DNA from 4 places in the Aliiroseovarius crassostreae genome. Region 1 is predicted to be linked to each of the others. Evidence: riboswitches for the same ligand, from Rfam matches in the RefSeq annotation. Region 1 holds a riboswitch; each other region holds the start of a gene.

Evidence for each region. A riboswitch is a leader RNA that binds a small molecule or an ion and turns the genes downstream of it on or off. The one in region 1 is predicted to bind cobalamin.
Region 2: another riboswitch for cobalamin. It lies ahead of bluB (5,6-dimethylbenzimidazole synthase); the one in region 1 lies ahead of K3J57_RS15970 (DUF4198 domain-containing protein).
Region 3: another riboswitch for cobalamin. It lies ahead of cobW (cobalamin biosynthesis protein CobW); the one in region 1 lies ahead of K3J57_RS15970 (DUF4198 domain-containing protein).
Region 4: another riboswitch for cobalamin. It lies ahead of K3J57_RS03340 (DUF1636 family protein); the one in region 1 lies ahead of K3J57_RS15970 (DUF4198 domain-containing protein).

The regions. Positions count from the first base shown of each region.
Region 1 is NZ_CP080773.1:197,408-204,635, reverse strand. Features, by position in the region: gene cbiQ (cobalt ECF transporter T component CbiQ) at 1-507, opposite strand, end outside; gene K3J57_RS15980 (NikL family nickel/cobalt ECF transporter subunit) at 504-1,103, opposite strand; gene cbiM (cobalt transporter CbiM) at 1,100-1,717, opposite strand; gene K3J57_RS15970 (DUF4198 domain-containing protein) at 1,755-2,552, opposite strand; cobalamin riboswitch at 2,703-2,926, opposite strand; gene pssA (CDP-diacylglycerol--serine O-phosphatidyltransferase) at 3,111-3,845, opposite strand; gene K3J57_RS15960 (phosphatidylserine decarboxylase) at 3,838-4,530, opposite strand; gene K3J57_RS15955 (glucosamine kinase nucleotide-binding domain-containing protein) at 4,702-5,601, shown strand; gene nagA (N-acetylglucosamine-6-phosphate deacetylase) at 5,598-6,716, shown strand; gene K3J57_RS15945 (PhoX family protein) at 6,853-7,228, opposite strand, start outside.
Region 2 is NZ_CP080772.1:407,601-414,828, forward strand. Features, by position in the region: gene K3J57_RS02020 (hypothetical protein) at 1-268, shown strand, start outside; gene K3J57_RS02025 (YebC/PmpR family DNA-binding transcriptional regulator) at 377-1,117, shown strand; gene bluB (5,6-dimethylbenzimidazole synthase) at 1,349-2,143, opposite strand; cobalamin riboswitch at 2,192-2,393, opposite strand; gene K3J57_RS02035 (c-type cytochrome) at 2,494-3,102, opposite strand; gene K3J57_RS02040 (DMT family transporter) at 3,299-4,228, shown strand; gene K3J57_RS02045 (ABC transporter substrate-binding protein) at 4,643-6,124, opposite strand; gene panB (3-methyl-2-oxobutanoate hydroxymethyltransferase) at 6,298-7,125, shown strand; gene panC (pantoate--beta-alanine ligase) at 7,122-7,228, shown strand, end outside.
Region 3 is NZ_CP080772.1:147,936-155,163, reverse strand. Features, by position in the region: gene cobN (cobaltochelatase subunit CobN) at 1-1,262, opposite strand, end outside; gene K3J57_RS00660 (hypothetical protein) at 1,331-1,507, shown strand; gene K3J57_RS00655 (GNAT family N-acetyltransferase) at 1,523-1,987, opposite strand; gene cobW (cobalamin biosynthesis protein CobW) at 1,984-3,093, opposite strand; cobalamin riboswitch at 3,133-3,349, opposite strand; gene smc (chromosome segregation protein SMC) at 3,561-7,016, shown strand; gene K3J57_RS00640 (YbjN domain-containing protein) at 7,141-7,228, shown strand, end outside.
Region 4 is NZ_CP080772.1:679,474-686,701, forward strand. Features, by position in the region: gene K3J57_RS03315 (VOC family protein) at 1-595, shown strand, start outside; gene nhaA (Na+/H+ antiporter NhaA) at 692-1,897, opposite strand; gene K3J57_RS03325 (molecular chaperone DjiA) at 2,088-2,774, shown strand; gene K3J57_RS03330 (endonuclease/exonuclease/phosphatase family protein) at 2,778-3,794, shown strand; gene K3J57_RS03335 (hypothetical protein) at 3,841-4,254, shown strand; gene K3J57_RS03340 (DUF1636 family protein) at 4,281-4,712, opposite strand; cobalamin riboswitch at 4,805-5,016, opposite strand; gene K3J57_RS03345 (Ppx/GppA family phosphatase) at 5,152-6,690, opposite strand; gene K3J57_RS03350 (RNA degradosome polyphosphate kinase) at 6,754-7,228, opposite strand, start outside.

The DNA.
Region 1 (7,228 bases):
CTCACGCAGCACTTCGATATAGCGGATCGTGAACATCATCAGATGCACCAGCCGCGCCGGGGTTTTCAGCGCAAATAGCGCATGCCCCATGGTCACCGGCTCCATCGTGCCCACCAGTGTCATCACCGCAAGGATCACCGCGTTGGCGGTCAGCGCAATTTCCACCGCGCGCCACAACCCTTCCCAGCTGGCGGCAACCCCCCAGATCGTGAAGATCGGCGTCCCCGGCATGGTAAAGGGCAGCAGCACCAGCATGAAGATGATGAAACTGTCCATCATCGCCATCCGTTTCAGGGTCTGGCGAAACGGCAGGCCGGACAGGCAGAGCAGCCAGACCGACAGGCCCATGGCGCCGGTCAGGACCCGAAGGTCACTGAGCCCAACCACGACAATCGCATAGGCCAGGGTCATCACGATCCGCATCCGCGGGTCCAGCGCAGAGACGGCGGCGCGAAAGGCGCCAAAGCCGGACAGGGGTTTTTCGACACCCGTCAGAACATAGGTCATTGTCCATCCCCCATCTTGCGCCGTGCGGCGATATAGAAGACCACGCCGAACAGGCCGAAAATATAGCCGATCCCGCCAAGGATGGACTGGAAATTCGCCTCATTCTTCAGCGCGGTGATTTCCTTGCGCAGCGGGCGCAATTCGGTGCGCAGCATGGTCGCAAGCTCGGATTGGGCCTGATCAGACAGCCCGGCATTTGACGCCATCATCTGTCCGGGCACACCTTGCAGCACCGACGCCGCGGCGGCGGGGTTGGGGGCGGTGGGGCTTTGCCCCATCAGCTCTGCCACTTCCGCACCGGGCATGATCACCTCAGCCACATGCCCCGCCCCCAGATCGCCCCGAAACACATGGGTGATCGGCTGGGCCGGTGTGAACAGAAAGAACCCGTCCGCATCGGTTTTGGTCTCTCCGATCTTGGTGCCCGCCTCATCAAACACCTCAATCAGCAGGTCAACGGCCATGTCCCCATTGGAAAACCCGACCTCGCCCTCGATATTCGATCCGGACGGGAAGACGGCAGAAATCACGTTATGGGCATAAGCCGGCAGGACCGGCAACGCCAGAAGCGCGGTCAGAAAGAAGGCCCGGATCATGTCAGCCCTCCTTTCACATCCATGAACAATTCAGGTTTGACACGGCGGGCCAGGAAAATGGCGGCGCCGGACAACAACGCCTCGATCACCATCACCGGGATATGGGCAAAAAACACCAGCTTTGCAGCGGGCAGGAACTCATCCCCGGTCAGCGCGAGGGAAATCGCCACGGCAATGGTGGTGGCCGCGATGGCCATACCCCCGCCGATGCCCCCCCAGATCGCGCCCTGACGCGGAGAGCCCCGCGCCACAAGCGGGCGAAACGCCAGCCCGACCAGCACCGCAGGCAGCGCGATATTCACCGCATTCACCCCCAAAACGGTCAGACCGCCAAACCCAAAGAACACCGCCTGCAGCAACAGCCCGACAAACAGGGCCGGAAAGGCGGCCCAGCCCAGCACAAGCCCGGCCAGCCCGTTCAGGATCAAATGGACCGAACTGGGCCCGATCGGCACGTGGATCAGCGAGGCCACAAAAAAGCTTGCCGACAGCACACCTGCCGCAGGAATGCGTTCAAGGGTGAGATCCTTCAGGCCCATGGCAAGCCCGCCAACGGCCAGAACCGCACCGCCAATCACCACCGGGTTGGACAGGGCGCCATCTACGATATGCATTCTGCCCCCTCCCCTTTTTGACTGTGGAATGCGCGCGTCATTTCAGATCCTCCGCCCGGATCCACAACACGGCATCCTGGCTCAGTTCCTTGCCCTCATGTTCCGTCTCAGGTCCGGTTCCCAGGGCCGCGAAGCCCCAATAGCCGGATTTCGGAATGCCGAAGGTAAAGACGCCATTGGCATCCGTCAGCGCAACAATGCTCCCTCCGCCCATTGGCTGAACGGTGCTGCCGGAGGTGGCAAACCGCTCCAGATCCGGTTCGGCCGCCATATATTCGATTTCGATCTCGGCGCCGGCAACGGGTTTCCCTTCGGACAGGACCTGCCCCGAGAAGGTCGAGCCGGTGATCACGTTATAAGGTTTGTTGAGCGGCAGGATTTCGGTCGGCAGACCCACCGGCTGATCCCAATCGGTGGGCAGGGTGTTGCGATTCAGAACAACCTTGGCAATCTGCTGGATATAGATGTCTTCGCTTTGCTCATAATAGGGGGCGGGCACCGTCACCACCACGTAATCGCCCGACCGTTTGACCGGCACGCTGGCCCGATAGGCGGCAGCCTCGTTCGAGGCCCCTTTGAAGGTCGCAGGCTCCAGACGATCCATCAGGTCGGTCTTTTCGCCATTATGCACCATGAAAAATTCCTGCGGCTGGCCCATGTCCATTGCGTGCCCGTTTTCCATCGGGTGCCAGAAGATCAGCCCCATCGGCACGTCCCCCGGACGCGCGATCAGCGCATCCTTGGTATAGTTCAGCTGGAAATGCGCAGAGGCCGTGACCGGCAGCAATGCGGGAAGGGAAATGGCCAGTGCTTTGGCCAGAAGGGTCGTTTTCATATCGTCCTCATTCGACAGTGCGGACACGTCTTTCGCGCGCCCTGCAAGCAGGAATGAACAACGGGGAGTTGGCACGGTGGGTCCGGTTTTCGTTCTGGGACCGCCGGGCCAGACGCTCACCCCGGCGTCCGGTTGGAAATGGGCAAGGTCTCCCTGGCCCAGTGTCCGGCAGGTCTCCTGACTCGCGGGTCAAAGCTTGGCTGGCCTTCCCGAGGCGCCTTTCGGCGGCTTCCCAGTGGCATGTTCAGCGTCGCTCACCGCTCACAGTTGCGGGGGCAGTCACGGAATTGGCGCCTGTTGGCTACACCTCACCGTATTCCCTATTGCTACCGCGGAGCCTCTGCTCGCGCGGAACCGATCACAGGGTCTGAATGTCAGATCAAGGCCCCGGATGTCAAGATGCAGCGCCCCTTTCCACAGGTCGCAATCAGGCGACAGTCGGTCGCGAGTTTGCGCAAGGCGTTGAATTCAATCACATTTGAAAAGGTAAGAAAAACGGGCCCTAAAGCCGCCACCCAAATCCGCGGCGAATCACCACCCGCAGGGACTGTCACGTTGTCAGTCGCGCAGCATCCGCAGCGCCCCGAGGGCCACCAGAACCAGATAGGCCACACTGCACAGCAGGAGCGTCAGCCAGATATAGGTCACAAAGGCCGCCCCGAACACGCCCACAGCAACCAGCACGTATTTCACATGCTCCCGATGCACCCGCGTGGTTTTGAAAGACGGGGTCGGAATGCGACTGATCAGCAGGAACGCCACCAGCATCAGGTAAAGCACCGTGATCCCGTCCGGCAGAGGGCCCGACTGCACAAACACCCGGTCCAGATAGATCGGCACCAAGGCCAAAAGCGCCCCGGCCGGCGCGGGCACCCCAACGAAATGCGCCGAGCTGCCGCCCTGTTCGGATTTGTTGCCCACATTGAACCGCGCCAGACGGATCAGGCAGCAGATCGCAAAGGTCAGCGCCGCCAGCCATCCCAGAGAGCGCAGATCCTGCAGCCCCCAGAAATAAAGAATGAATGCGGGCGCCACGCCAAAATTCAGGAAATCGGCCAGGCTGTCCAGCTCGGCCCCCATTTCGGACTGCCCATTGACCAGCCGCGCCATCCGGCCATCCAGACCATCCAGCACCGCCGCCAGCAAGATAAACCCAACCGCCCAGCTGACATGGCCCTGAATGGCAAACCGGATCGCGGTCATACCCGCACAGACCGCCGCCACGGTCATCACATTCGGCACCAGTTGGATCAGGGCAACCTTGCGGGGCGCCTTTTGGGGGTCATCAAGCATCGGCGCTGCCGTCTGCCTCGGACGCGTCGGTCAGCTCTGCAATCAGCGTCTCACCCGCGATCATGGTCTGGCCCAGACGCACCATCGGCGCGACCCCTTCCGGCAGATAAACATCCAGACGAGAGCCGAAACGGATCAGGCCGAACCGCTCCCCAAGTCCCAGACGCTGCCCTTCGCCGGTGAAACAGACAATGCGGCGCGCCACGAGACCCGCGATTTGCACCACGGCAATGTCGCGCCCGTCGGGCATTTCGATCCGCAGGCTGTTGCGCTCATTGTCCTTGCTGGCCTTGTCGAGCGAGGCGTTGAAGAACTTGCCCGGGCGATAGGCGATCTTGACGATCTTGCCGCCCACCGGCATCCGGTTCACATGGCAGTTGAAGACCGACATGAACACGCTGACGCGGGTCAGCGGCTTGTCTTCCATCCCCAGTTCCGCCGGGGGCACCGCCGGTTCGATCAGCGACACCACCCCGTCCGCCGGGCTGATGATTACATCATCGCGCACCGGCGACATGCGTTCGGGATCGCGGAAGAAATAGTAACACCAGACGGTCAGCCCGACCCCGATCCAGCCGAGCGGCTCCCACAGCAAAAACAGCACCACGGTGATCGCGGCAAAAATGGCAACAAACCGACGCCCCTCGGGATGCATCGGTTTGACGAAGGTAGACATCATATTCACGGCAGGTTTTCCGATCAAAAAAGTTCGCCCCAAAATACGCAGCGCGATTGGGAAAGCAAGCGGCATCACCCGCCCCCGCCTTTGGACCGGCGCCTGTGATCCGGCACGGCGTTGCAAACAGCCCGAGTTTGGCCTGTTCTTTTGTCGTCATCTGCGGTTTACAGTTTGACCATGACATCACCTTCCGCCCCCTCCGCCCCCTGCCAGACGCAACCGGTCATCGCCGTGGATGGCGGCGGCACCAAATGCCGGATGGTGCTGGATTGTGGCACCACCCGGCATGACGTCGAAGGCGGGTCGGTGAATGTGAACTCCGATTTCGAGGGCGCGATGGCCGAGATCAGGCGCTGTCTGGATCTGCTGTCGCACCGCTCCGGCCAGACGGCAGACCAGCTTGCCGCCCTGCCCAGCTATCTTGGACTGGCCGGGATTATCAGCCCGGCGCAGATCCCCGCGATCCGCGCGGCCCTGCCCTTTGCCCATGCAAAGATCGAAGATGACCAGCCTGCCGCGCTCAAAGGTGTGCTGGGGGAAGAGGACGGATATCTTGCCCATTGCGGCACCGGGTCTTTCGTGGCGTCCCAGATCAGCGGAAGGATGCGCTTTATTGGCGGATGGGGCGCGGTTCTGGGCGATCCGGCCTCGGCAATGTGGGTGGGACGAACGGCGCTCAACTATAGTCTGGATGTGGTGGACGGGCTGCGCGCGCCCTCGGACCTTGCCAGTCATTTCCTTGATCAGTTTGCCGACCCGCTTGGCATCCTGCGCTTTGCCGCCGGGGCCTCGCCTGCGGATTTCGGGCAACTGGCCCGGGCCGTGACCCGATTTGCCGAAACCGGTGACGCGCTGGCGCTGGCGGTGATGGAGGCCGGGGCGGACGCAATTGCCGACCGGCTGATCCGAATGGGCTGGCAGCAGGGCCAGCCGCTCTGCCTGACCGGTGGGATCGGGCCGGAATTTGCCGCCTATCTGCCCGACCAGATGCAACAGAGCCTGATCGCGCCCAAAGCCACGCCGCTTGAGGGGGCGCTGGCGCTGGCGCATCTTTTTGCCAGGGAGGGTCAGCCATGACCGCTGCCACGCTGCGCGTCTCGGGCGGGCCGATTTTCGACGGCACCCAGCTGCGGATGGGCCATGTGGCCCTGTTTGTGGACGGGGCGCTGCAGACACTCCTGCCCGAGGACGGGACCAGGCCGGATATCGACCTTGGCGGGGACATCCTGTCGCCCGGCTATGCGGATCTGCAGGTCAATGGCGGCGGCGGGGTGATGCTGGGGGACGCCCCCGGGATCGACACTTTGCGCATCATCTCCAAAGCGCACCGCGGGCTTGGCGTGGCGCAATTCCTGCCCACGCTGATCACGGATCGGCCCGAAACCACCCGCGCCACCATTGCCGCCGTGCAACAGGCCATCCATGCACAGGTGCCCGGCATTGCCGGATTGCATCTGGAAGGCCCGCACCTGTCACTGGCCCGCAAAGGGGCCCATGACGCCGGCCTGATCCGGGCCATGACCGAGGCCGATCTGGACACGCTCATGGCCGCCGCACAGGCCCTCCCCGTGCTGAAAGTCACAATCGCCCCGGAAAACGTTACCCCCGAACAGGTGCACGCATTGGCCAAGGCCGGGGTTCTGGTCTCGCTTGGTCATACGGATGCGGATTTCGACACCTGCCTGCGTTATGTCGAAGCGGGCGTGCGCTGCGTCACCCATCTGTTCAACGCGATGAGCCCGCTTGCCAGCCGCGCGCCGGGCTGCGTGGGCGCGGCCCTCGGGGAGGGGCGGCTTTGGGCCGGGGTGATCGCGGACGGGATCCATGTGCATCCGCAGACCTTGCGCACCGCATGGGCCGCCAAATCTGGCCCCGGTGAGATTTTCCTCGTCTCCGACGCAATGGCCGTGGCGGGAAGTGACCGGACGGGGTTTGATCTGAACGGGCGCCGGATCACGCGGGATCAGGGACGGCTGACGCTGGCGGATGGCACGCTCGCCGGGGCCGATCTGGACCTGACCCGCGCCATTCAGGTGATGGTTGAGGAGGTCGGCGTGCCGATGGCTGCGGCCCTGCGCGCCGCCACCTCTGCGCCTCGGGCGCTGGCAGGGCTGGCACCGCCAACAGCCGCCAAGGATTTCATCCGTCTCAGCCCGGACCTGCGCACGCTGCACTGGCTGACAGAAAAATAAACCCACCCCCGAGCCGATCCGTTCCGTTCAGACAGTCTGGTCTGAGCGGAACCGGCCGGGGGTGGATCTGTCTTGCAGGGCTTTCAGCGCGCCCGTCTGCGCTGAGGCAGAACGGGTCAGCCCAAATGCCCCCGGATCAGCCCAGACGCCCGTTATCTTCGCGTTTCACCGCGATGACAGATGAGCGCGGCAGGCCGGTTTCCGCAGGCCAGGATCCACCCGGATGCTGGATCCCGACAAAAGCGGTGCGCCGGTCCGATGACCAGCACAGCCCGGTCACCTCACTGCCTTTTGGCCCGGTCATAAAGCGCGCAATCTCTCCGGTCAGCGGATCCCCAACCAGCATCTGGTTGTTGCCCATCCCGGCATAATCGCCCTCGTTGCTGTCCTTGCCATCGGTCTGGATCCACAGAAGCCCGCTGTCATCAAACGCCATCCCGTCGGGCGAGTTGAACAGGTTGCCCTCGGTGATATTCGCGGATCCGCCATAGATATTGTCATAAAGCGTGGGA
Region 2 (7,228 bases), on a different replicon from region 1:
CCTGGGCAAGACACGCAAGGGGCCGATTATTGCAGCGAAAAAGAAACGGATGCCGGTCATTGCGCTGGCCGGGCTGGGGGTGCTGTTGCCCGCCGCCTTCTTCCTTGATCACAAGGCACAATCAGATGAGTTTGACCTGGTGTTCTATGTGGTGCAGGGGATCGAACTGCTGGCCGGCGGGGTCAACCTGACCCTGATGGGGCTGAATATTCGCGATGGGTTGCGGATGACCGCAAAGCGCCGTCAGGCCCGCGCGCGCAAAGCATAGTCCAGAGGCAAATCTTCGGGCGGGCCATGCCCCCCTTGCCCCCCGGCCACCGCATGGGGTAATGAACGCGTCAACTGATACGGACATGCATGAATTACGGAGGTCGCCATGGCTGGCCACTCAAAATGGGCAAACATCCAACACCGCAAAGGTCGCCAGGACGCCGCCCGCTCGAAACTCTTTTCCAAGCTTGCCAAGGAAATCACCGTGGCCGCCAAGATGGGCGACCCGGACCCGGACAAGAACCCGCGCCTGCGCATGGCGGTGAAAGAAGCCAAGTCGCAATCGGTGCCGAAGGATGTGATCGACCGCGCGATCAAGAAGGCGATCGGTGGCGAGGCCGAGAATTACGACGAAATCCGCTATGAAGGCTATGGGCCCAACGGTGTGGCGGTGATTGTCGAGGCGATGACCGACAACAAGAACCGCACCGCGTCGACCGTGCGCTCGACCTTTTCGAAAAACGGCGGCAATCTGGGCGAAACCGGCTCTGTCGGTTTCATGTTCGACCGCAAGGGCGAAGTGATCTATCCCGCCTCGGTGGGGGATGCCGACACCGTGATGGAAGCGGCGATTGAAGCCGGGGCCGAGGATTGCGAAAGCGATGAGGAAAACCACCGCATCACCTGCGCCGATACCGACCTGAACGAAGTGGCCACCGCGCTGGAAGCCGCGCTGGGCGAGACGGAATCGACCAAGCTGATCTGGCAGCCGAACATCACCACCGAGCTGGATCTGGAGAGCATGCAGAAGCTGATGAAGCTGGTGGACGCGCTTGAAGATGATGATGACGTGCAGCGTGTCACCACCAATTTCGAAGCCTCGGATGAGGTGCTGGCGCAGCTCTAAGCCGCCTCGGATCAAAGATGAAAACCCCGGCCATTGGTCGGGGTTTTTTGTTGGGTAGCAGGGCAGATCCGAACCAACAAAGTGTTTGGGGAAACCAGAAGCACAAAGAGGCTCCTAGCGCCCGAAATACGGATATCCCTTCCGGCGGTGCGCAGTTGATCTGAGGCATGAAGTGGCGCCAAAAAACAGCCACTTCAACAGGTTGCGTGCATTCCGGGCAAAGCCGAAGCGTCAGGTTTCTGGTGCAGCGTCACAGGTGGCCTGTGCGAAATCGCCTGAATACCCGCCGTCTTCAAGCCTGTGCTGGGTCTGCCTGATCTGCTCCAGAAGCGCGACCGCGTCGGGGTCTTCCGACCCTTGCCCGAAACGCTCGAAATTCACCAGCTCCTCCAGCGGCAGACGCGGACGCCAGCCCGCGGATTGCAGCTCGGGCCGGTCAAAGAAATGTGACACATAGCCAAGGCACAGATAGGCCACGGGGACCACGCGGTCGGGAATATGGAGCACCTCTCGCAGGCGGGTGTGGTCCAGAATACTGACCCAGCCAAGCCCCAGCCCTTCGGCGCGTGCGGCCAGCCACAGGTTCTGCACCGCGCAGACGCTGCTATAGACATCCATGACCGGTTCATGGGTGCGCCCGATCACCACGGGCCCCGCGCGATCCTTGTCGCAGGTGATGCAGATATTGACGGGGCTTTCCAGGATCCCTTCCAGTTTCAGCCGGCGATAGGTGTCGCGGTTGGCGCCTTCGAACATCTCTGCCGCTTCCCCATGGGCGGTTTCGAACAGATCATGGACCTTGCGCTTGGTGTCGTCCTCTCGGATCACGACAAAATTCCAGGGCTGCATGAACCCCACCGAGGGCGCGTAATGCGCGGCCATCAGCACGCGGGTCAGCACGTCATCCGGGATCGGGTCGGGCCGGAACTGTCCGCGCACATCGCGCCGGGTAAAGATGGTCTTGTAAAGCGCCTCGCGCTCTGCCGTGTCAAAACAATTGTCAAAAGATGTTTGTGGGTTGGCCATATCCATATCATTCCCCTTGATGGATGTCCTTGCCCCGTTGTCCACACGGCGCAGTATGATTTTCAGGCCGGTCTTCTGACTCAGGTTCCTCCCGACCGCGTCCTTCCCAGAGCGAGCTCCAGTGGATCGTTGCGGCCAGTCCCCTTTACAGCGTTGGGCACGTGGCAGGTTTGCACTGCCTTCCCGATTCTCCGCCTCAGTCGCCAACCCCTTGCGCGGTCGGCCGCATCAGCAGCACCTGAAAATGATGTGTGCCGGGGCCTCCCCGGCGGGTCAGTTGTAGGAAGCCCGCGCTCCGCAGGCAATCCGTTTTTCGACCAAATGCGCCGCGAAAACGCCGCGGCGGCGGATCACTCCTCGACCAGCCCGCTTACATAAAGCGCGACGGCGTTGATCTCCAGCTCGGTCAGGTTCTTGGCCACCGAATGCATGATCGCACTGTCATTGGTGCGCGACCGATCCTCAAACGCCATCAGCTGTTCCACCACGTAATGACGGTGCTGGCCGGCCAGCCGCGGCAGGGAGGCATCGCCTGCTGCAAATTCCCCGTGGCAATCGGCGCAGGGCGGGATTTTGGTATACTCATTGCCCTCGTGATAGATGTAGTATCCGACCGCTTCCAGCGCCTGTTTCGACGAGCGCACCCGGTGTTTGAGCGGAGGCTGGGCCGCGTAATATTGCGCCAGTGCCGTGATCTGCGCATCCGACAGGTTTTCGGCCATGCCGTTCATGATGTCGCTTTCCCGCGTGCCGTCGCGGAAATTGCGCAGCTGTTTCTCGATATAGTCGCGGTTCTGCGCGGCGAGGCGCGGATACATCCGGCTCGACGCCTCTCCTTCTGCGCCATGGCAATGCGAACAGACATCATTGCGCAGCTCGGTGATATCCGTGGTGTCCTCGGCCCAGAGTGGCGATGTGGCGAGCGTGAACGCGGTAAAGAGGAAAGGCATCAGACGCATGGGGGCTCCTGTTGGCAGGTTTTGCGCGCAGGCGGCGCGGGGTGATGCAAACATAGCGGGCGGACCGGCCGGGGGCAGGTCGCAAATTGCCACACCAATGCGCAGGGCGCGGGAGGGGGCGCGGGATGGGCGGCGGCAAAGGCGGGCCGCGCGGGTTTCCCTTGCCAAGCCGGGTGCAATCCGATCATGTCACCCCATGACGCGCAGCAGCCCCACCCCCAACCCGGCGCCCAACCGACCGCCAAACCGGGCCCTGTCCGGCATCCTGTGGATGCTGGCTGCGGGGCTGATGTTTGTGGCGATGAATGCAATGGTGAAACATGTGGGGCAGAGCCTGCCCTCGACCCAGGCTGCGTTTTTGCGCTTTCTGTTCGGGCTGATCTTCGTGGCCCCCGCGCTGGGGCGCATCGCGCAGACGCGGTTTGACCGGCGCAGCTGGACCCTGTTTCTGGCGCGGGCGGTGGTGCATACGATGGCGGTGCTGTGCTGGTTTTACGCCATGACCCAGATCACCGTGGCCGAGGTGACGGCGATGAACTACCTCAACCCGATCTACGTCATGCTGGGGGCCGCCCTCTTCCTGGGGGAGAGTGTTTCGTGGCGGCGGATGAGTGCGGTGGGGGTGGCCTTCCTCGGCGTTCTGGTGATCCTGCGCCCGGGGGTACGAGAGCTTGGCCCGGGGCATCTTGCAATGATCTTTACCGCAATCGGACTGGGAGGGTCCTATCTGATTGCAAAGCGGCTGTCGTCGATCACCTCGGCAGCGGTGGTGGTGGCGATGATGTCGCTGACCGTGACCGTGGCCCTGGCGCCCTTTGCCTGGATCGTCTGGGTCACGCCCAGCGGGATACAGCTGGCCTGGCTGGTGGCGGTGGCAGGCTTTGCCACCGGTGGTCACTATGCCATGTCGCGCGCCTTTGCCGAGGCCCCTGTATCAGTTACCCAGCCGGTGGCATTCCTGCAGATCATCTGGGCGGTGATCATGGGATATGCGCTTTTTGACGAACCGGTGGATGGATGGGTGATCGCCGGTGCCGCGATGATCATGTCCGCGGTCAGCTATATCACCTGGCGCGAAGCAATGCTGAAACGGCGCAGCTCTCAGGCCGGCGTCATCCCTTCCTGATCTCGGCATTCCCCGCTCGGCCCGACCAGAAGGAGCACCTACGGTGCGCTTGATGCCTCGCCACCGGCTGCGCCGCTGGCTCGGGCAAAAGGGGCGCTGCCCCTCGCGAGGCAAGCTCGCTCACCCCGGGATATTTGCAGCAAGAGGAAAAGAACACCTGCCATCCTCCTCTTGCCAAAAATATCCTAAAGCGTTTCGGGAGAAACTTGCGGCACATGTTTATTCCGAAACGCCCATGACATTGATAGCTCTTGCGGCGTTTCGGTTTTTCCCTGTCTCAGGTGAAAACCGAAGCGCTTCGGGGGAGAGCCGAAGGCTCGGGGGCAACGCCCCCAGCGTCCGCCAGAATGGAAAACGGGGCCGCCCTTGCCGCCCCGTCAGATTGAATATGGTCAGTTTGAAGATGGCCTGCGATCACTCGGCCCAGCTGACCCCGGTCAGGTCATTGGCCTGGGTTGGCGCATTTTCCCACAGGCCCTGGATCTTGGCGTTTGCCACCCCGGTTTTGGCCAGTTGGAACAGGTATCCGTTCACGTAATCCTCGGCGATGATCTGTTGCATTTCGGCAAGCAGCCCTGTCCGCTGTTCCGGGTCTGAGGTCAGGTCGAGTTTGGCGTTCAGCTCCTGGAACTCCGGGCGATCATACTGGAAGTAATAGTCCGGCCGCGCATAGATGCCGATATCGGCGGGTTCGGTGTGGCTGACGATGGTCAGGTCGAAATCCTTGCCCTTGAACACCTGTTCGATCCATTGCGCCCATTCGAGATTGGTGATCTCGGTTTCGATCCCCACCGCGCGCAGCTGGGCGGCGATGATTTCTCCACCGCGCCGTGCATAGGTCGGCGGGGGCAGCATCAGGCGCAGTTTCACCCCGTCGGGGGCTGCTTCGGCCAGCAATTGCCTGGACAGGTCCGGGTCGAAGGATGAGTTCGCGGTCAGGTCCACATAGGCGGGCTGATGCGGGGCGTAGTGGGTTCCGATCGGGGTGCCATAGCCGAACATTGCGCCGTCGATGATGTCTTGCCGATTGATGGCATGGGCAATGGCCTTGCGGATGCGGATGTCATCCAGCAGGGGCGCCTTGTTGTTGGTCGACAGGATCGTCTCGCCCTCGGTTGACCCGACGATCACGGTGAACCGTGGGTCTGCCTCGAACTGTGTGAGTGTTTCCGGGGCAGGGAAGTTTGGAAACGCGTCCACATCCCCTGCCATCATCGCGGCAAAGGCGGCGTTCGGGTCCGAGATGAACTTGAACGTGGCTTTGGCCAGCGCGGGTTGCGTGCCCCAGTAATCTGGGTTGCGTTCAAGCGTCACGTGATCGCCCTTGGCCCAGTTGCCAAAGGTGAACGGGCCGGTGCCGACCGGGTGGGTGGCGGCCTGTCCGATGCTTTCCGGCGCCACGATCACCGCATCCCCCCAGGCCATGTTGAAGGGAAAGTTGCCATTGGGTTTGGCCAGCGTCACCTGCACCGTCAGCGGATCCAGCGCCGCCACGCTTTCAATGCCGGCAAACAGGGCCTTCTGCGCGTTGGTGCTGTCTTCGGCGCGGGCGCGATCCAGTGTGAAAACCACGTCATCCGCGTTCATCTCACTGCCATCGTGAAAGCGCACATCGGGCCGGAGTTTGAACGTATAGACCGTGCCGTCTTCGCTCACCTCCCAGCTTTCCGCCAGGCCGGGGCGCACCGACCCGTCCGGACCAAACCGTGTCAGCCCTTCGAACAGATTGGCATAGACCACCTCGTCAATGGCCGCGGCCGCACCGCTGGTCGGGTCGAGGTTGGGCGGCTCCAGCACCATGCCGAGACTGATCGTGTCATTGCCCGCAAGCGCCGTGCCCGCCATCAGGGCCAGGGCGCAGGGGGGGGCGAAAAGGGTAGATTTGAGAAAACTCATGGCTGTCCTCCTTTGTGGACTGTCACTGTTGCCCCCATGAAACGCGAAGGGGTGGGGGCATGGCAAGGGGGAGTTGTGCGCAAACCAGACCTTTGATTTTCTGCGATGCAGCATGTATATTGCGCCGAATGTGGGGCGATGACCCCGCGTGTCTTGTTCCGGGGAGGGAATACATGTCCGCCAGCAGCCACCAAACGGCCCTGACGCCGTCTGACATTCGCGCCATGAAAGGTGGTGCGCCCATTGTCACTCTGACCGCTTACACCACGCCGATGGCGCAGATGATGAACGACCATGTGGATGTGGTTCTGGTTGGGGACAGCCTGGGTATGGTGCTGCACGGGCTGCCTGATACGCTGGGTGTCACGATGGAGATGATGTGCCTGCATGGCGCCGCCGTGCGCCGGGGGCTCACCCGCCCGATGCTGGTGATCGACATGCCGTTTGGGTCTTACGAAGAAAGCCCCGAACAGGCGTTTCGCAATGCAGCAACGATCATGCGCGAAACCGGTGCGGATGCGGTGAAGCTCGAGGGGGGCGTGACCATGGCCGAAACCATTGCCTTCCTCACCTCGCGGTCCATTCCGGTGATGGCCCATATCGGCCTCACACCGCAGGCCATCAACACGCTGGGTGGCTACAAGGTGCAGGGCCGCGGCGAAGACCGTGACCGCGTCATGGCGGATGCGCGCGCGGTGGAAAAGGCCGGCGCCTTTTCCGTGGTGCTGGAAAAGACCCCAAAGGGCCTGTCGGATGAGATCACGGAGGCGCTGTCGATCCCGACCATCGGTATCGGCGCCTCTGCCGGGTGCGACGGGCAGGTGCTTGTCGTGGACGACATGCTGGGGCTGTTCACCGCCTTCAAACCCAAATTCGTCAAGCGTTTCGGCACTTTGGGCGTTGACGGGGAAGAGGCGATCAAGGCATACGCCGCCGAAGTGCGCGCGCGGAGTTTCCCCGCGCCGGAACATGTCTTTGCTGACGAGGTGCCGCAGAAATGAACGCTGATATGATTGCCGGTGTAAAGCTGGTGCGTCGCAAGGATGAGATGCGCGCCCTGCGTCGCAAGTGGATTTTTGCCGGGGAAAAAGTGGCAGTGGTGCC
Region 3 (7,228 bases), on a different replicon from region 1:
TCCGCAAGCAATCCCAATGCGTGAACCACGGCGGCGGGGGTATCAAGGCCGACACCATTGGCCAGGCGCCCGTCCTTGTTTGGATAGTTTGCCATGATCAGCGCGACTTTACGCACGCCTGCCTCAGCCCGGCGCAGGCGCGCCCAGCCTGCGGCAAGTTCTGCCACAAACTGCACCCGGTCCCCCCGCGCCCGATAGGTGGCGATGGGGCATTCCGTCGCCTCGTCGAAAAACGCCTCCCCCTTAAAGGAAATCGCGCGCGACAGGATACGGCCATCCACTTCGGGCAGCGCCACGTTCATGGCGATGTCACGGGCAGACAGGCCCGCAAGCCCCTCTTCCCATGCGGCCTCACCCGATGCGGCCAACACCACCTGAAAGATCGGAGCGTCATTGCAGAAGGGCGCGGCCAGCGGGTTGGCATTCTTATGCGCTTCATCGTGATGGGGCGAGCCCACGGCAAATGAGGTGCAGTTCAGGATCACATCTGGCGCGGCCTGGGTGAACAGGCTTTCCAATGTTGCCACCGAAACCGGATCTTTCAGGGACGCCACAAAGACCGGCAACGGGTTCAGCCCCTGCCGCAAAAGCGATTTCACCAGCCGGTTAATCGGGTTCAGCCCCGCCCCCTGCACCAACGCCCGATAGAAGACAACAGGCACCACCGGCAGCCCCTCGCTCCACGCGGCCTGTGCAGCGGCAAGGTCGGACACGCCTGCACCGGGCCAATAGACCCCCGCCCGCAACAGCGGCTTGGCGGCTTCTGGCTTTTCGTCTCCGTCCAGCATCGCCTTGGCATAGTTGAGAAACAGTGTGCAATTCTCGGGCCCACCTTCGACCAGATAGGCCCAAAGCGCATCATAATCTTCGTCCGACACGGTGGACAACGCCCGCAGTTCAGCATCAGGTTTGTCATCGCCGGGCAAGAGCACCAGCGGCACCCCCGCCTCACGCAAACGCGCGGAATATTGCTCCGCCCCATATTTCCAATACCCCACACCGCCCAGCACGCGGGCAATCACCAGCCGCGACTTGGACGCGCAATCATCGATATGCAGATCCACAGACATGGGATGGGTGAGGTGCATCATGTTGCCAAGGCGCAGGCTCGGCGGGGCCTCCATCGCGGATCGCGCCTCCGACAGGCCCGCAAGCTCGGTATCTGCGGCCGAGATTACCACCAGATCGGCGGGTGTCTGGCCCAGATCGACCGCTTCTTTGCCGTCATCAATTGCGCCCGGTGTCGCTGCGAGAAGATGCATGATCCGCCTCTTGCTTGTATGATGTCACCTGATCGGGCATGACACCCGAAAATCAGAAAGGTTCAGCCATGGATTACAAAGCCGCCGGAGCGCCCAAACCCGCCAAGGGTGCGCCCCGCCACCGCGAACATAACGAACGTGGCAGCGAGAAAAACCCCTATCAGCGCAAAGACCAGAAGGCAGAGCTTCTGGCCCGGATGAAAGCGGCAGCCAATAAGCAGGCTGCGACGGAGGGCGGGAAATAATCCCGCCCATCACGATCAGAGCGGTTTTTCCATGAAGATGGAGCTGGCCGCGTCAGGATAGTCGCCAAAGGGGCCACATCGGGTAAACCCCGCGCGTTCATAAAGCCGGTGCGCCGCGTGCAGCACATTTCCGGTCTCAAGCTTCATTGCCTTATGCCCCTTGGCACGCGCTGTGGCTTCAAGCTGCGAAAGCAACGCCTCTCCCACCCCTTTGCCACGAGCATCGGGCGAGACGAACATGGATTTCACCTCGCCATACGCTCCCTTATCCGCAATTGCCCCGGTGCCGAGGATCCGCGCGCCCTCACGCGCCACGAAAAACGAAATCTCGGGCGCACAAAGATCGTCAATCTCCAGAAAGAAGTTGTCCTCCGGCGGAAACAGCTCCTCCATCAGCGCATGGCTGGCCTTAAGCAGCGCCGTGGCCTCCGGGTGATGTGGATCACCCGGTTCAATTCGGAGGGGAACGTCGATGCTCACGCCGAAAGGGCCTCTTCGATCGCGGCGCGGTCAAGGCCGGACTGGCCGATCACCACAAGGCGGGTTTCGCGCCTGTCCGCCCCAAACGGCTGATCAAAATAGGTGTCAACGCGGGGTCCGACCGCCTGCAATGTCAGGCGCATCGGCTTGCCTTCCACGGCAGCAAACCCCTTCAGACGCAGGATATTGTTCGATCGGATCACATCTGCGACCTTCTCGGCAAAGGCCTTGGGATCCGCCACTTCGCCGCGGGTCACGACAAAGCTTTCGAACGCATCATGGTCGTGGTGATGGTGGTGATCATCATGGTGGTGGTCATCCTCGTGATCATGGTTATGATCGTGGTCGTGATCATCATCGTGGTCTTGATGATGGTGGCCTTTTTCGTGCAGCGACAGGCGGGCGTCCATGTCATCTTCGGCCCCCATGCCCTGCCCCAGCAGCACCTCAACCGGCAACGCCCCCATGATCGAGCGCACAACCTGCACCCCATCGCGGCTTTCGGCGGCCAGTTTGCCAACCAGCGCGTCAGCCTCGGCATCCCCCAGCAGGTCGGACTTGTTCACGACGATCATGTCGGCGCAGGTCACCTGATCCTTGAACAGCTCTGACAACGGCGTTTCGTGATCCAGGTTGTCATCCATCTTGCGCTGCGCTTCGACCGCATCAAGGTTGGATGCAAACTGCCCGTCCGACACCGCCTTGCCATCCACAACGGTCACAACACCGTCCACGGTCACGCGGGTAGAGATTTCCGGCCACTGGAACGCGCGCACCAAGGGTTGTGGCAGGGCCAGCCCCGAGGTTTCGATCACGATGTGGTCCGGCGGGGTTTCACGGTCCAACAGTTTCTCCAGCGTCGGAATGAAATCTTCGGCCACCGTGCAGCAGATGCACCCGTTCGACAGCTCCATGATATCGTCTTCGGTGCAGGTCTCGTCTCCGCATCCCTTGAGGATGTCACCATCGACGCCCAGATCACCAAATTCGTTGATGATCAGCGCGATGCGTTTGCCATTGGCATTGTCGAGCATATGGCGGATCAGGGTGGTTTTCCCTGCGCCCAGGAAACCGGTCACAACAGTGGCGGGAATTTTGGTCAGCATCTTTTGTCTCTACTCTGTTGCCCGTCCTCCCCGACGGGACATGAAAAGTCGCATATGGCAGGTCTCCTGGCTTACGGATCTCGGCATGGCGTCACCTTCCCAGCGTTCCCGCCAGTGGCATATCAACGCCTGCGCTCCGCCTACAGTCGCGGGGGCGGCTGTCGATTTGGACCCCGACTTGGGTCGCCCGCACGACATTCCCTTTTCTCCCCGGAACATCGTTATGCGCCGGGAAACCATATCCGCCCGTTCTGCCGTGCAAGACCAGTTTTCGTCAAGAAGGATTACGACCGCAGCGGGCCTGCAAACGGCAGAAAGGGGGGCGCCCGGACAAAGGAAAACCAATATCTTGTGGATAACTCTCCCATCCCGACCAGATTTTGGCCCGTTTTAGGTGGGACCCGTTGACAGACCCCCGCCGCACACGAACACTCACTTCACCCGAGAATCAATTTGAGGCAGGCCGCTTGCGGTTTTCAAAACTACGTCTGAACGGCTTTAAAAGCTTTGTTGACCCGACCGATCTGGTGATTGCGGACGGACTGACCGGCGTGGTGGGACCAAATGGCTGCGGCAAATCAAACCTGCTCGAAGCCCTGCGTTGGGTGATGGGGGAAAACCGCCCCACCGCGATGCGTGGCGGCGGGATGGAAGATGTGATCTTTGCCGGTGCCGCCACGCGGCCTGCGCGCAACTTCGCCGAGGTCTCACTGCAGCTCGACAATTCCGAACGGCTTGCGCCCTCCGGGTTCAACGACAGTGACAATCTGGAAATCATCCGGCGCATCACACGCGATGCCGGATCCGCCTACAAGGTCAATGGCAAGGATGTCCGTGCGCGGGATGTGCAGATGCTGTTTGCAGACGCCTCCACCGGCGCCCACTCGCCTGCCCTGGTGCGACAGGGGCAGATTTCCGAGCTGATCAATGCCAAACCCAAGGCACGCCGCCGCATCCTGGAAGAGGCCGCCGGCATTTCAGGTCTCTACCAGCGCCGTCACGAGGCCGAGTTGAAGCTCAAGGGCACCGAAACAAACCTCGCCCGCGTCGAGGACGTGCTTGAACAGCTCGCCACGCAGCTGGCGCAGCTGGCCCGACAGGCCCGGCAGGCCCAGCGGTACCGCACCATTGGCGACGACCTGCGCCGCGCCGAGGGGCTGTTGCTGTATCGACGCTGGAAAGAGGCCGACCTGGCCCGTCACGAGGCGGAAGAGATCCTGACCGAGCGGGTGAAACAGGCCGGTCAGGCAGAACTCTACGCCCGCAAGGCCGCCAAGGACCGCGAAGAAGCCGAGGCCGCCCTGCCCGCCCTGCGCGAGGAAGAGGCCGTGGCCGCCGCGATCCTCAGCCGTCTGACCATCAGCCGCGATCAGCTCTCCGACCAAGTGGCACAGGCCCTTGAACGCATTCAACTCCTGACCGGTCGCATTGAACAACTGGGCAAGGATATCGACCGCGAGGCCGGGTTGAACCGCGATGCCGGCGAGACAATTGAACGGCTGGAATGGGAGCAGGAACAGCTCCGCAAAGCGTCGGAAGGGCAGGATGACGCCCTCACACAGGCCATGGATCAGGCCCGCGAAAGCGCCGCCATCCTGCAAGAGCGCGAAGGCGATCTGTCGCAACTGACCGAGGATGTGGCCCGCCTTGCCGCCCGCCACCAATCCGCCCACCGGTTGCGCGATGACAATCAGAAAACGCTGGAGAAAAGCGAGGCAGATGCCGCGCGCGCGCAAGAGGCCGTCACCCTTGCCCAAGAGGCCGTCACCCGCGCTGCGGAAGATTTTGATCTGGCAGAAGCCGCCGCCGAAACGGCCGCCGAAAACGCGGAGGAGGCCGAGGCCGCCCTGGCTGCTGCGGATGAGGCGCGCACCGAAGCGCAATCACGCGAGGCCGATGCCCGCGCTGCACGCTCTTCTGCCGAGGGCGAGGTCAACGCGCTTCATGCCGAAGTATCCGCCCTCGCGCGTCTGGTCGAACGGGACGCCGCCGAAGGGGCGCAGCTTCTGGATCAACTGCGGGTGCAATCAGGATATGAAAAGGCATTGGGCGCGGCCCTGTCAGATGATTTACGCGCGCCCGAGGTGGAGGCGGATGCCGCCTCTGGCTGGGCCACGCTACCGGCGTATCCACAGGCGCAGCCCCTGCCCGAGGGCGTGAAATCTCTGGCAAATTACGTGACCGCCCCACCGGTTCTGACACGCCGGATCGGGCAGATCGGCCTGTGTGAACCAGAAGATGCCGCGCGGCTACAGGAAGCACTGAAGCCCGGTCAGCGGCTGGTGTCGCTGGAGGGGGATCTGTGGCGTTGGGACGGCTACCGCGCCGGGGCGGAGGACCAGCCCTCAACCGCCGCCCTGCGGCTGGAACAGCTCAACCGACTGCAAAAACTGAAGCAGGACCTCGAAGAGGCCTCGGCGCGTGCAGAAGGCGCGCGGGCGGCCCACGAAGCCCTGAAGACCATGCTGTCAGATGCGGCTGAGGCCGACAAACGCGCCCGCGACGCGCGCCGTGATGCCGACCGCGCCATGTCCGATGCGGGCCGCGCGTTGTCGCGGACCGAAGCGGACCGCAATATCGCAGAAGGCAAACTGGAAAACATGGGGCTTGCGGTGCGTCGCCACGAAGAGGAAGCCCTGGCCGCCCGCACCCGCCTGATGGAAGCGGAAAAGGCGGTGGCGGGTCTTGGCGATCTTGAGGCTGCCCGTGCCGGAGTGGAACAGGTCAAAATGGCCGTTGAAGCCGCGCGGATGACCATGATGGCAAAGCGGTCCTCCCAGGACGAATTGCGTCGCGAAGGTGAGGCTCGCCTCAAGCGTAGCCAGGAAATCACCAAGGAGATCTCGGGCTGGCGGCATCGTCTGGACACGGCGGAACGCCGCATCGCCGAGCTGGAAGAACGCAAGCTGGCAAGCGAAGAGGAACTTGAAGAGGCGCAGGCCGCCCCGGAAGAGCTGGCGATCGAGCGTGAGGAGCTGACCGAGCAGATCGAAACCGCCGAGGAGCGTCGCAAATCCGCCGCCGATAAGCTCGCCGAAGCGGAAACCTGCGAACGCAGTGCCGCCAATCTTGAGCGCGATGCCGAGCGGCTGGCCGGCGAAGCGCGGGAACACCGCGCCGCAGCCGAGGCACGCGCGCAGGCCGCGCGCGAGACCGTGATCCACGCTGCCGAACGGATCGAAGACGACATGGAGACCACGCCGCAGGCCCTGCTTGAACAATTGGATGCGGACCCGGAAAAAATGCCCTCGTCCGAACAGATCGAACATGATGTGAACCGCCTGAAACGCCAACGGGATGCCCTTGGCGCGGTCAATCTGCGCGCCGAAGAGGATGCGCGCGAGGTGCAGGAAGAACACGATACTCTTTTGAAAGAAAAGACAGATCTGGAAGAGGCGATCAAGAAGCTGCGCACGGGCATTGCCAGCCTGAACAAAGAGGGGCGCGAGCGCCTGCTGACCGCATTTGAAGAGGTGAACGGCAGCTTCTCGACCCTGTTTACCCATCTGTTCGGTGGCGGAGAGGCCAAGCTGGTGCTGGTTGAAAGCGATGATCCGCTGGATGCGGGGCTGGAGATCATGTGTCAGCCACCGGGCAAGAAACTGTCGACCCTCAGCCTGCTTTCTGGGGGGGAACAGACCCTCACTGCGATTGCGCTGATCTTTGCGGTATTTCTGGCCAACCCGGCCCCGATCTGCGTGCTGGACGAGGTGGACGCACCGCTGGACGACGCCAATGTCACCCGGTTCTGCGATCTTCTGGACGAGATGACCCGACGCACCGACACGCGCTTTCTGACCATTACCCACCACGCAGTCACCATGAGCCGCATGGACCGCCTGTTTGGCGTGACTATGGCGGAACAGGGTGTCAGCCAGCTGGTCAGTGTTGATCTGAAAAAGGCCGAGGAGATGGTGGCCTGACCCCAGGGTCTTTCCGGCTTGCATTGCATCTGCCCCGCGGATTTCCGAGTGCATTTCGCGCCAAGCTTATGTTGCAAGCTTGGCGCGAAACGCTTTAGGTTGTCGGAAAATACAGGAGTTTCAGATGACAATGAGTAAATTGATTTGCGCAACGGCTTTGGCAGCTTTCACTGCAGGCGGCGCGCTGGCACAAAACATCACCGCCGCAGACC
Region 4 (7,228 bases), on a different replicon from region 1:
CCACCTTGTCATTGCCTCTGCCACCCTGGCTGAAGGGGTGGAATTTATTCAGGCAACACTTGGGGTGCCAATGGCAGGCGGCGGGCAGCACCCGTTGATGGGCACGCATAACCGGCTGTTGTCGCTTGGTCCTGATATCTACCTTGAAGTGATCGCCATTGACCCGGACGCCGCGCGGCCAAGCCACGCCCGCTGGTTTGACCTAGATTATTTTACCGGCGATGCCCGGCTGACCAATTGGGTGGTGCGGGTGCCTGAGATTGAAGAGGCGCTGCACCGGGCGCCTGAGGGCATCGGGGATGTGTTGGAACTGGAGCGTGGCACCTATCGCTGGCAGATGGCCGTGCCCGAAGATGGGCGTCTGCCCTTTGCGGGCTGTGCCCCCGGTTTGCTGAGCTGGCAGACAGCAGGCCCCGCCGCTGCCTTGCCCGATCACGGATTGCGTCTGGCCGCGCTGGAGATCACCCATCCCGAGGCCGAAGCGCTTTCGGTGGCGCTGGCCCCGTTGGTGATCGACAAGCGGATCACGCTGCATTCCGGCGCGCCCGGACTGTCTGCGTGGATCGATACCCCGGGGGGTATGGTGCAACTGTAAACGACGGGATCTCCCCGGCCGTAACCCCTGGGCTGTAGTGCTTTGAGGGAGGTCTGGGCACAGAGCTGCGCCCAGACGGAGTTCTTTCGAAACGCTTTAACTCTGGGCCTTCTCCGAACGCAGAGGCTTGCGTCCTCGCTCATCTGCCGGGTTTCCCGCGGCATACAGCACAGAAAATCCGATCACTGCGGATAGGGCAGAGGCCAGCAGAACCCCAAGCCGCACATCATTCATCAAAGCAGGGTCCGAAAAGCTCAGCCCGCCAATAAAGAGCGACATGGTAAAGCCGATGCCAGCCAGTGCCGAGATGCCATAGACATGCTGCCAGCCCACCCCATGGGGCAGCGCGGCACGACCGGTCTTGACCGTCAGCCAGGTCAGGCCAAAGACACCAACCTGCTTGCCCAGAACCAGCCCGGCCGCAATACCCAGAGGCACGGGGGCGAGCAGGGCTGCAAGCGACATCCCCTCAAAGCTCACCCCGGCATTGGCAAAGGCAAAGATCGGCACGATCAGGAAAAACACGTAAGGCGTCAGCGCATGTTCCAAGGCGTGCAGGGGGGATTTGCCCCATTTATCCGTCAACGGGATGAAAAACGCCGTGGCCACACCTGCCAGTGTTGCATGCACCCCGGATTTCAGCACCAGCACCCACAGCACAACCCCCAGCATCAGAATGGGCGCAACCCGGTGCACGCGCTTCATGTTCAGCCACCCCATCAGAACCAGCGGCACAAGGGCGTAAATCAGGTAAGAGACCTTGAGTTCAGCCGTGTAAAACAGCGCAATCACAATAATCGCACCAAGGTCGTCCAGAATGGCCAGGGTTAGCAGAAATACCTTGAGCGCCGCCGGTGCGCGCTTTCCGAGCAGCGCCAGAACCCCAAGCGCAAAGGCAATATCCGTGGCCGCGGGAATGGCCCAGCCACCCAGCGTGGCGGGGTTGGACCAGTTGATGGCAGCATAAATCACCGCAGGCACCAGCATCCCCCCCAGCGCCGCCATGCCCGGAAGCACCACGTCGCGCGGGTTTTTCAGCTTCCCTTCCAGGATCTCCCGCTTCAGCTCCAACCCGATCAGGAAGAAAAAGATCGCCATCAACCCGTCATTGACCCACAGAAGAAGCGGTTTCGACAGGCCCTCCCCGTTGAGCAAAACAGAAAACTTCGCGTCGAATATACTGGCAAAAGCATCTGCCGCGGGTGAGTTCGCTGCGATCAGCGCGGCAATTGCCGACAGCATCAGAAGGATGCCACCAGCGGCATCATGGCGGAAGAATTTGTCAAGAAAGCGGGTGAGCATTGTATCCCTGATCGTTTTTGTCACATTCACTTTCAGATAGGGGCAAACTGCCCGGGTTCAAGGTCTGGACAGTCTGATTGCTTGAAGAAAAGCACCGAAGCCGATCTGCGTGATTTGCCACATGATTTGCATCATGACTGGCCCCGTCTTTCTGCTCGTTATTGCGGACAGGAGCGTGTAGGAAGGAGCCATGTCGATCTGGTCCCGCATATCTGATGCGCTGTCCGCGCTGGCCAAGGGCGAAAGCCTGTCTGACGTGTTTGCCCATTTGCGCACACCGCCTGAACGTTCAGCCGGTTTTGCCATCGCGGTGATCGCGCTGGGGGCCAAGATGGCCAAGGCGGATGGGTTGGTGACGCGTGACGAGGTGTCCGCCTTTCGAGAAGTGTTTACCATCCCGCGCGGAGAGGAAAAGCAGGCAGCCAGGGTGTTCAACCTCGCGCGCACCGATGTGGCCGGGTTTGACCTCTATGCCCAGCGGATTGCCGATATGTTCGGACCAGCCGACCCGGCGCTTTTCGACCTCATGGAAGGGTTGTTTTTCATTGCGCTGGCAGATGGGGAATACCACCCCAACGAAAATGAATTCCTGCTTCATGTGGCGCGCATTTTTGGCATCCCGGAAGAGAAGTTCTTTGCGTTGCGGGCGCGGTTCGTGCCGGACGCCGAGGCGTGCCCCTATCAGGTGCTGGGGGTGCCCAAGGACATGCCGATCCGTGAAATTCGCAAGGTCTGGCGCCAGGCCGTGCGCGACAGTCATCCCGATGTGATGGTGGCGCGGGGGGTGCCGGAAGAGGCGATCAAGCTGGCGGAAAAGCGGCTGATTGCAGTGAACCGCGCCTGGGAAGAGATCAATGCACGTCAGGGGAGCCACTGACCCATGCGTATCGCTACCTATAATGTCGAATGGTTCAACACGCTGTTTGATGATACGGGGCGCCCGATTGCGGATGCGGAACTGGCCACAAGGAGGGGCGTGACCCGGCGGGCGCAGCTCAAAGCGGCCGGGGTGGTGTTCAAATTGCTTGAAGCCGACCTGATCATGGTGGTCGAAGCCCCAGATGAAAATCGCCGCCGTTCGACCGTGAAAGCTCTGGAAAGTTTCGCGCGGATTTTTGGCCTGCGGGCACGTAAGGCTCTGATCGGGTTTGCAAATGACACCCAGCAGGAAATCGCGCTTTTATATGACCCGGACCAGTTTGAGGCAAAACATGATCCTTGGGGGGCGGCACAGGGCCAGTATGCGCCGCGCTTTGACGGTGCCTTCCATCTGGATCTGGATGTGGATGCCAATCCCGATCCGGTGGTGTTTTCCAAACCCCCGCTGGAGGTGGCGCTGACACTGCGGAAAAACGGGCAGAAACTGCGCCTGATCGGGGTGCATGTGAAGTCGAAAGCCCCGCATGGGGCCCGCAATGCGGAAGAGGCGATCCGTATCAGCATCGAAAACCGCCGCAAGCAGATGGCGCAATGTATCTGGATCCGGCAACGGGTGGACCAGCTTCTTGAAGCGGGGGAACAGGTGATTGTGCTGGGGGATTTCAACGATGGTCCGGGGCTTGATGAATATGAAAAGCTGTTTGGCCGGTCAGGGGTGGAAATTGTAATGGGCGAGGGCGAAGGCCCCTGTCTGTATGATCCACATGCGGCACGCTTTTTGGCGCGCCCTTCGGCGGCCCGCATCAGCTCTGCCCGGTTTTATATTGCGAGCCAGAAGCGATATTTGCAGGCGCTACTCGACTATATCATGATTTCCGAGGACCTGCGCGGGTTTGACCCGGTCTGGCGCATCTGGCACCCGTTTGACGACCCGCTCTGTTATCGGGCTGAGGCCCTGCGCGAGGCGCTGTTGACCGCCTCGGATCACTTTCCGGTCACGCTGGATATTGATCTTTGACGCTTGCGCACTGGAAATACCGATCTCTGCGCCCCATATTTTCCGTATGAAACAGATCCTGAAACCCACCTTGCTGGCAGGGCTTGTTGCCTTGTCCTCCCCGGGGCTGGCTGAGACGGGCCAACCCCAATCCCCCCAGCCGTCTCCGCCGTCGTCCCCCGAGGGGGATCCCAAGCTGGAAGACGGTGCGGAATTGATGTCGCGCGGCTTGCAGATGTTGCTGGACGGGCTGGCGCAGGAAATGTCCCCGATGCGTGACGGGCTGGCCGAGGGCATGGCCGAAAATTGGGCCAGGCAATTGCACGAAGGCTGGCAGGATCTGATGGCGGAAATGGGGGATCTGTCTGCCTATCACCCGCCGGAAGTGCTTCCCAATGGTGACATTATCTTGCGGCGTAAATTGCCACAGCCTCCTGTCCCGCCTGAAGCTGCGACACCGGACGGGGGAACGGATCTGTAAAGCCGCACAAAGGCCTGGCCTGAAGGTCAGAACAGGGCAGCTCCCCGGCGCATGGCCATGACGCACCCAGGGGTGCGCTGCAGGCCGCTGGGGGAAAGCGGTGTCGTGCCGCGGTTCAATGCCTCGTGATTGTTGCGAGCGAAATCGAGCAGGGCAGAGATGTCCTCACCTTCTTCCACATCGCCGAAAACATGTGTTTCGCTGCGGGTGGCATGATAGGCCACGAGGCAGGTTCGGCCACAGCCCCCCATTTCAGCATGGCCCGAGATTTCAAACCCGTCCTCGATACTGTCGCGTGCGGCGGTGATGGCCTGTTGAAGCTGAACCATCATGGCATGACCTGCGGTGCAGATCTGGCCGGTATGGGGGCAGGGGGTGCAGAGAACAAGCTGCTGCCCCTTCTGGGTCGGTGTGGTTGTTGTGGTCTGTCCCACCGTCTGCATCTGTGTCCGGTACATGACGCCCTCCGCGCGTAAGATGCGGGATGGGGCGGGGGGAAGAGGGGGCATTCTGGCCGCCTGCGATCCTCCTGCCGGGGCACCCCGCCCGGGTTGAGTTTCATTAGATGGCAGGTCTCCTGACTTGCGGGTCTTGGCGGTTCTGATCCTTCCCGGGGGGCGCCCAGTGGTTTTTCAAAACAGCTCACCGCTTACAGTTGCGGGGGCAGTTGTGGAATTGGCCGAGATCCGACCGCACCACATTCCCTTTTCACCCGAAACTTTCTGGTGGAAAGATCCGGGAACCATCTGAGAAATGGGTGACGCAGGACGCGGCCGGTGTCAAGCAAGAAGCGTATGTGGGGAGGGGCATGAACAGGGACAAGAACGGGGGCAGGGGCGCTGCCCCTCGGCCTGGCGGCCTCACCCCGAGGTATTTTCAGCAAGAAAAAGCGAAGGCTCAGCGCAGAGTTTTGACGTTTGAGGTGGCGTCAAGTGCTGCACAGAGCGCGTCAAACCGGCTCTCGGCAACCTCGCCGAAAAGATCACGGGCTTCTGCGGCAAGGTGCAAATGCAACTCGCGTTTCTTGGGATACCATTTCAGCTCCGCCTTGTCCTGTGGCCCATCCACCGCGAACATGGCGCCAAAGCGCATGGCCTTGCCCAGAACCTCGGCCCGGATCAGGTCCTTTTCGCCGAGAATTTCAAACAGGTTTTCAAATCGCGATCCCTGGCGGCTGTTTTTATAGCGGTGCAGCAGGGACAGGCCGAGAAACACCCGTTCTTCATGGGTGAGCCCCCCAAGATTGGCGCGGGTGGCGTTGTCGAAACAGACTTCGTGACGATAGTCGGGGTGGGCGCGCCAGCTCACATCATGCAGCAGGCAGGCGGCCTTGATCACCCGTTTCTGGTCCGCCCGCGCGGATTTGTAAAGCGGGGTGAGAAAGTCATAGAGGGCTTTGCCAAAGCCAGGAACGCGCGCGTCCTTTTGTTCGGCAAAGCGGCAGGCCTCGATCAGGGGGTCACGTTTGCGAATGGGCTTTGGCATCTGTTCATAAAGCATCCCTTCGCGGATCCCGTAGGAGCTGACGGCGATTTCCTTGGGGCGAAATACATGGATCAAGCGTTTTAGCACAAGCGCGGCGATCGGAACCAGTGCCATACGGGTGGCCGAGGTGGAGGTGCGTTGCCGGATCTCTTCCAGATCCACCTTTTCAATCCAGCTCAGGGTTTTTTGTAGTGATTTCAGCGGCATGCGGTATTCGTGCAAAACCGTCAAAGGGTAGTTGCGGCGTTCCATGTCAAGCCGCGCAATGGCGCGCCAGCTTCCCCCCACGAGAAACAGGCGTTTGTGATCCGTGCCCATTTCGGCGGCCAGCTCATCCACCACCCGGGCGATCTCAGCCTTCAGCCCTTTCTTTCCGCCTGGGGTGTCGGCCAGTTTCAGCGGTCCGAGAGGGGAGGTGATGCGTTTGCCAACATGGCCTCCATTGATCCTGGCCAGCTCCAGCGAACTGCCGCCAATATCGCACATCAGCCCTTTGGCCTCAGGCCAGCCAAGCAAAACGCCCTGCGCAGACAGCCGGGCCTCTTCTTCGCCGTCAATCACGTAGAGTTTGAGCCCCGTTTCACGCAGGACTTCGTCGCGGAACTCCGGCCCGTCCGTGGCCTCACGCACTGCGGCGGTGGCCACCGCGGTCAGCGGGGGCAGGTGCATGCCTTTGGCCAGAAGCTGAAACCGTTTGATTGCGGCCAGCGCCCGCGCCCGGCCCTCTGGGTTCAGGCACCCGGTCTGGGCAAGCCCGGATCCGAGGCCGCAGAGGATTTTTTCGTTGAAGAAATAGGCGGGCGAACGGGCAGCACCGTCAAAAACCACCATGCGGACCGAGTTGGACCCCACATCGACCACGCCTACGCGCGACAAGGCACGGGCGGAGGGGTCTTCAAAGATCGGGCGACCAAACGGACCCCACTCGTCGGTGGAAGCTGTTGTATTCATGTTGGAAATCCCTGCCCGTCTTCCTGTTTCCTTGCTGACTATGCCCATTTCAGCAGCCCCGGGTCAATCCAGATCCGCAGGTTCTTCGGGGCTGTGGGCCAGTTTCGGCACGTCTGATGCCCCGGCGGATCCGCGTCCCGAGAGGGACGGATTTTCCATGAAGAACCGGTGGCAGTTGAACGGGTGATCCAGCGCGGACAGGTCGGTGCGGGCAAAGCTGCCATCTGGCCCCATCACCCAGCTCTGCGCCACATCCGCCAAGTTCGCGGCCATGATCTGGCTGACGATCTGTGCCTTCACCGTCGCGTTCTTGACCTCGACCAGGGTTTCCACCCGCCGGTTCAGGTTGCGCCCCATCCAGTCGGCGGACGAGATGTAAACGCGCGCTTTTTTCGACGGCAGCCCGTGCCCATTGCCAAAGCAGACGATACGGGAATGTTCCAGAAAACGCCCGACGATGGATTTGACCCGGATGTTTTCGGACAGGCCTAAGATGCCGGGTCTGAGCCCACAGATGCCCCGCACCACCAGACTGATT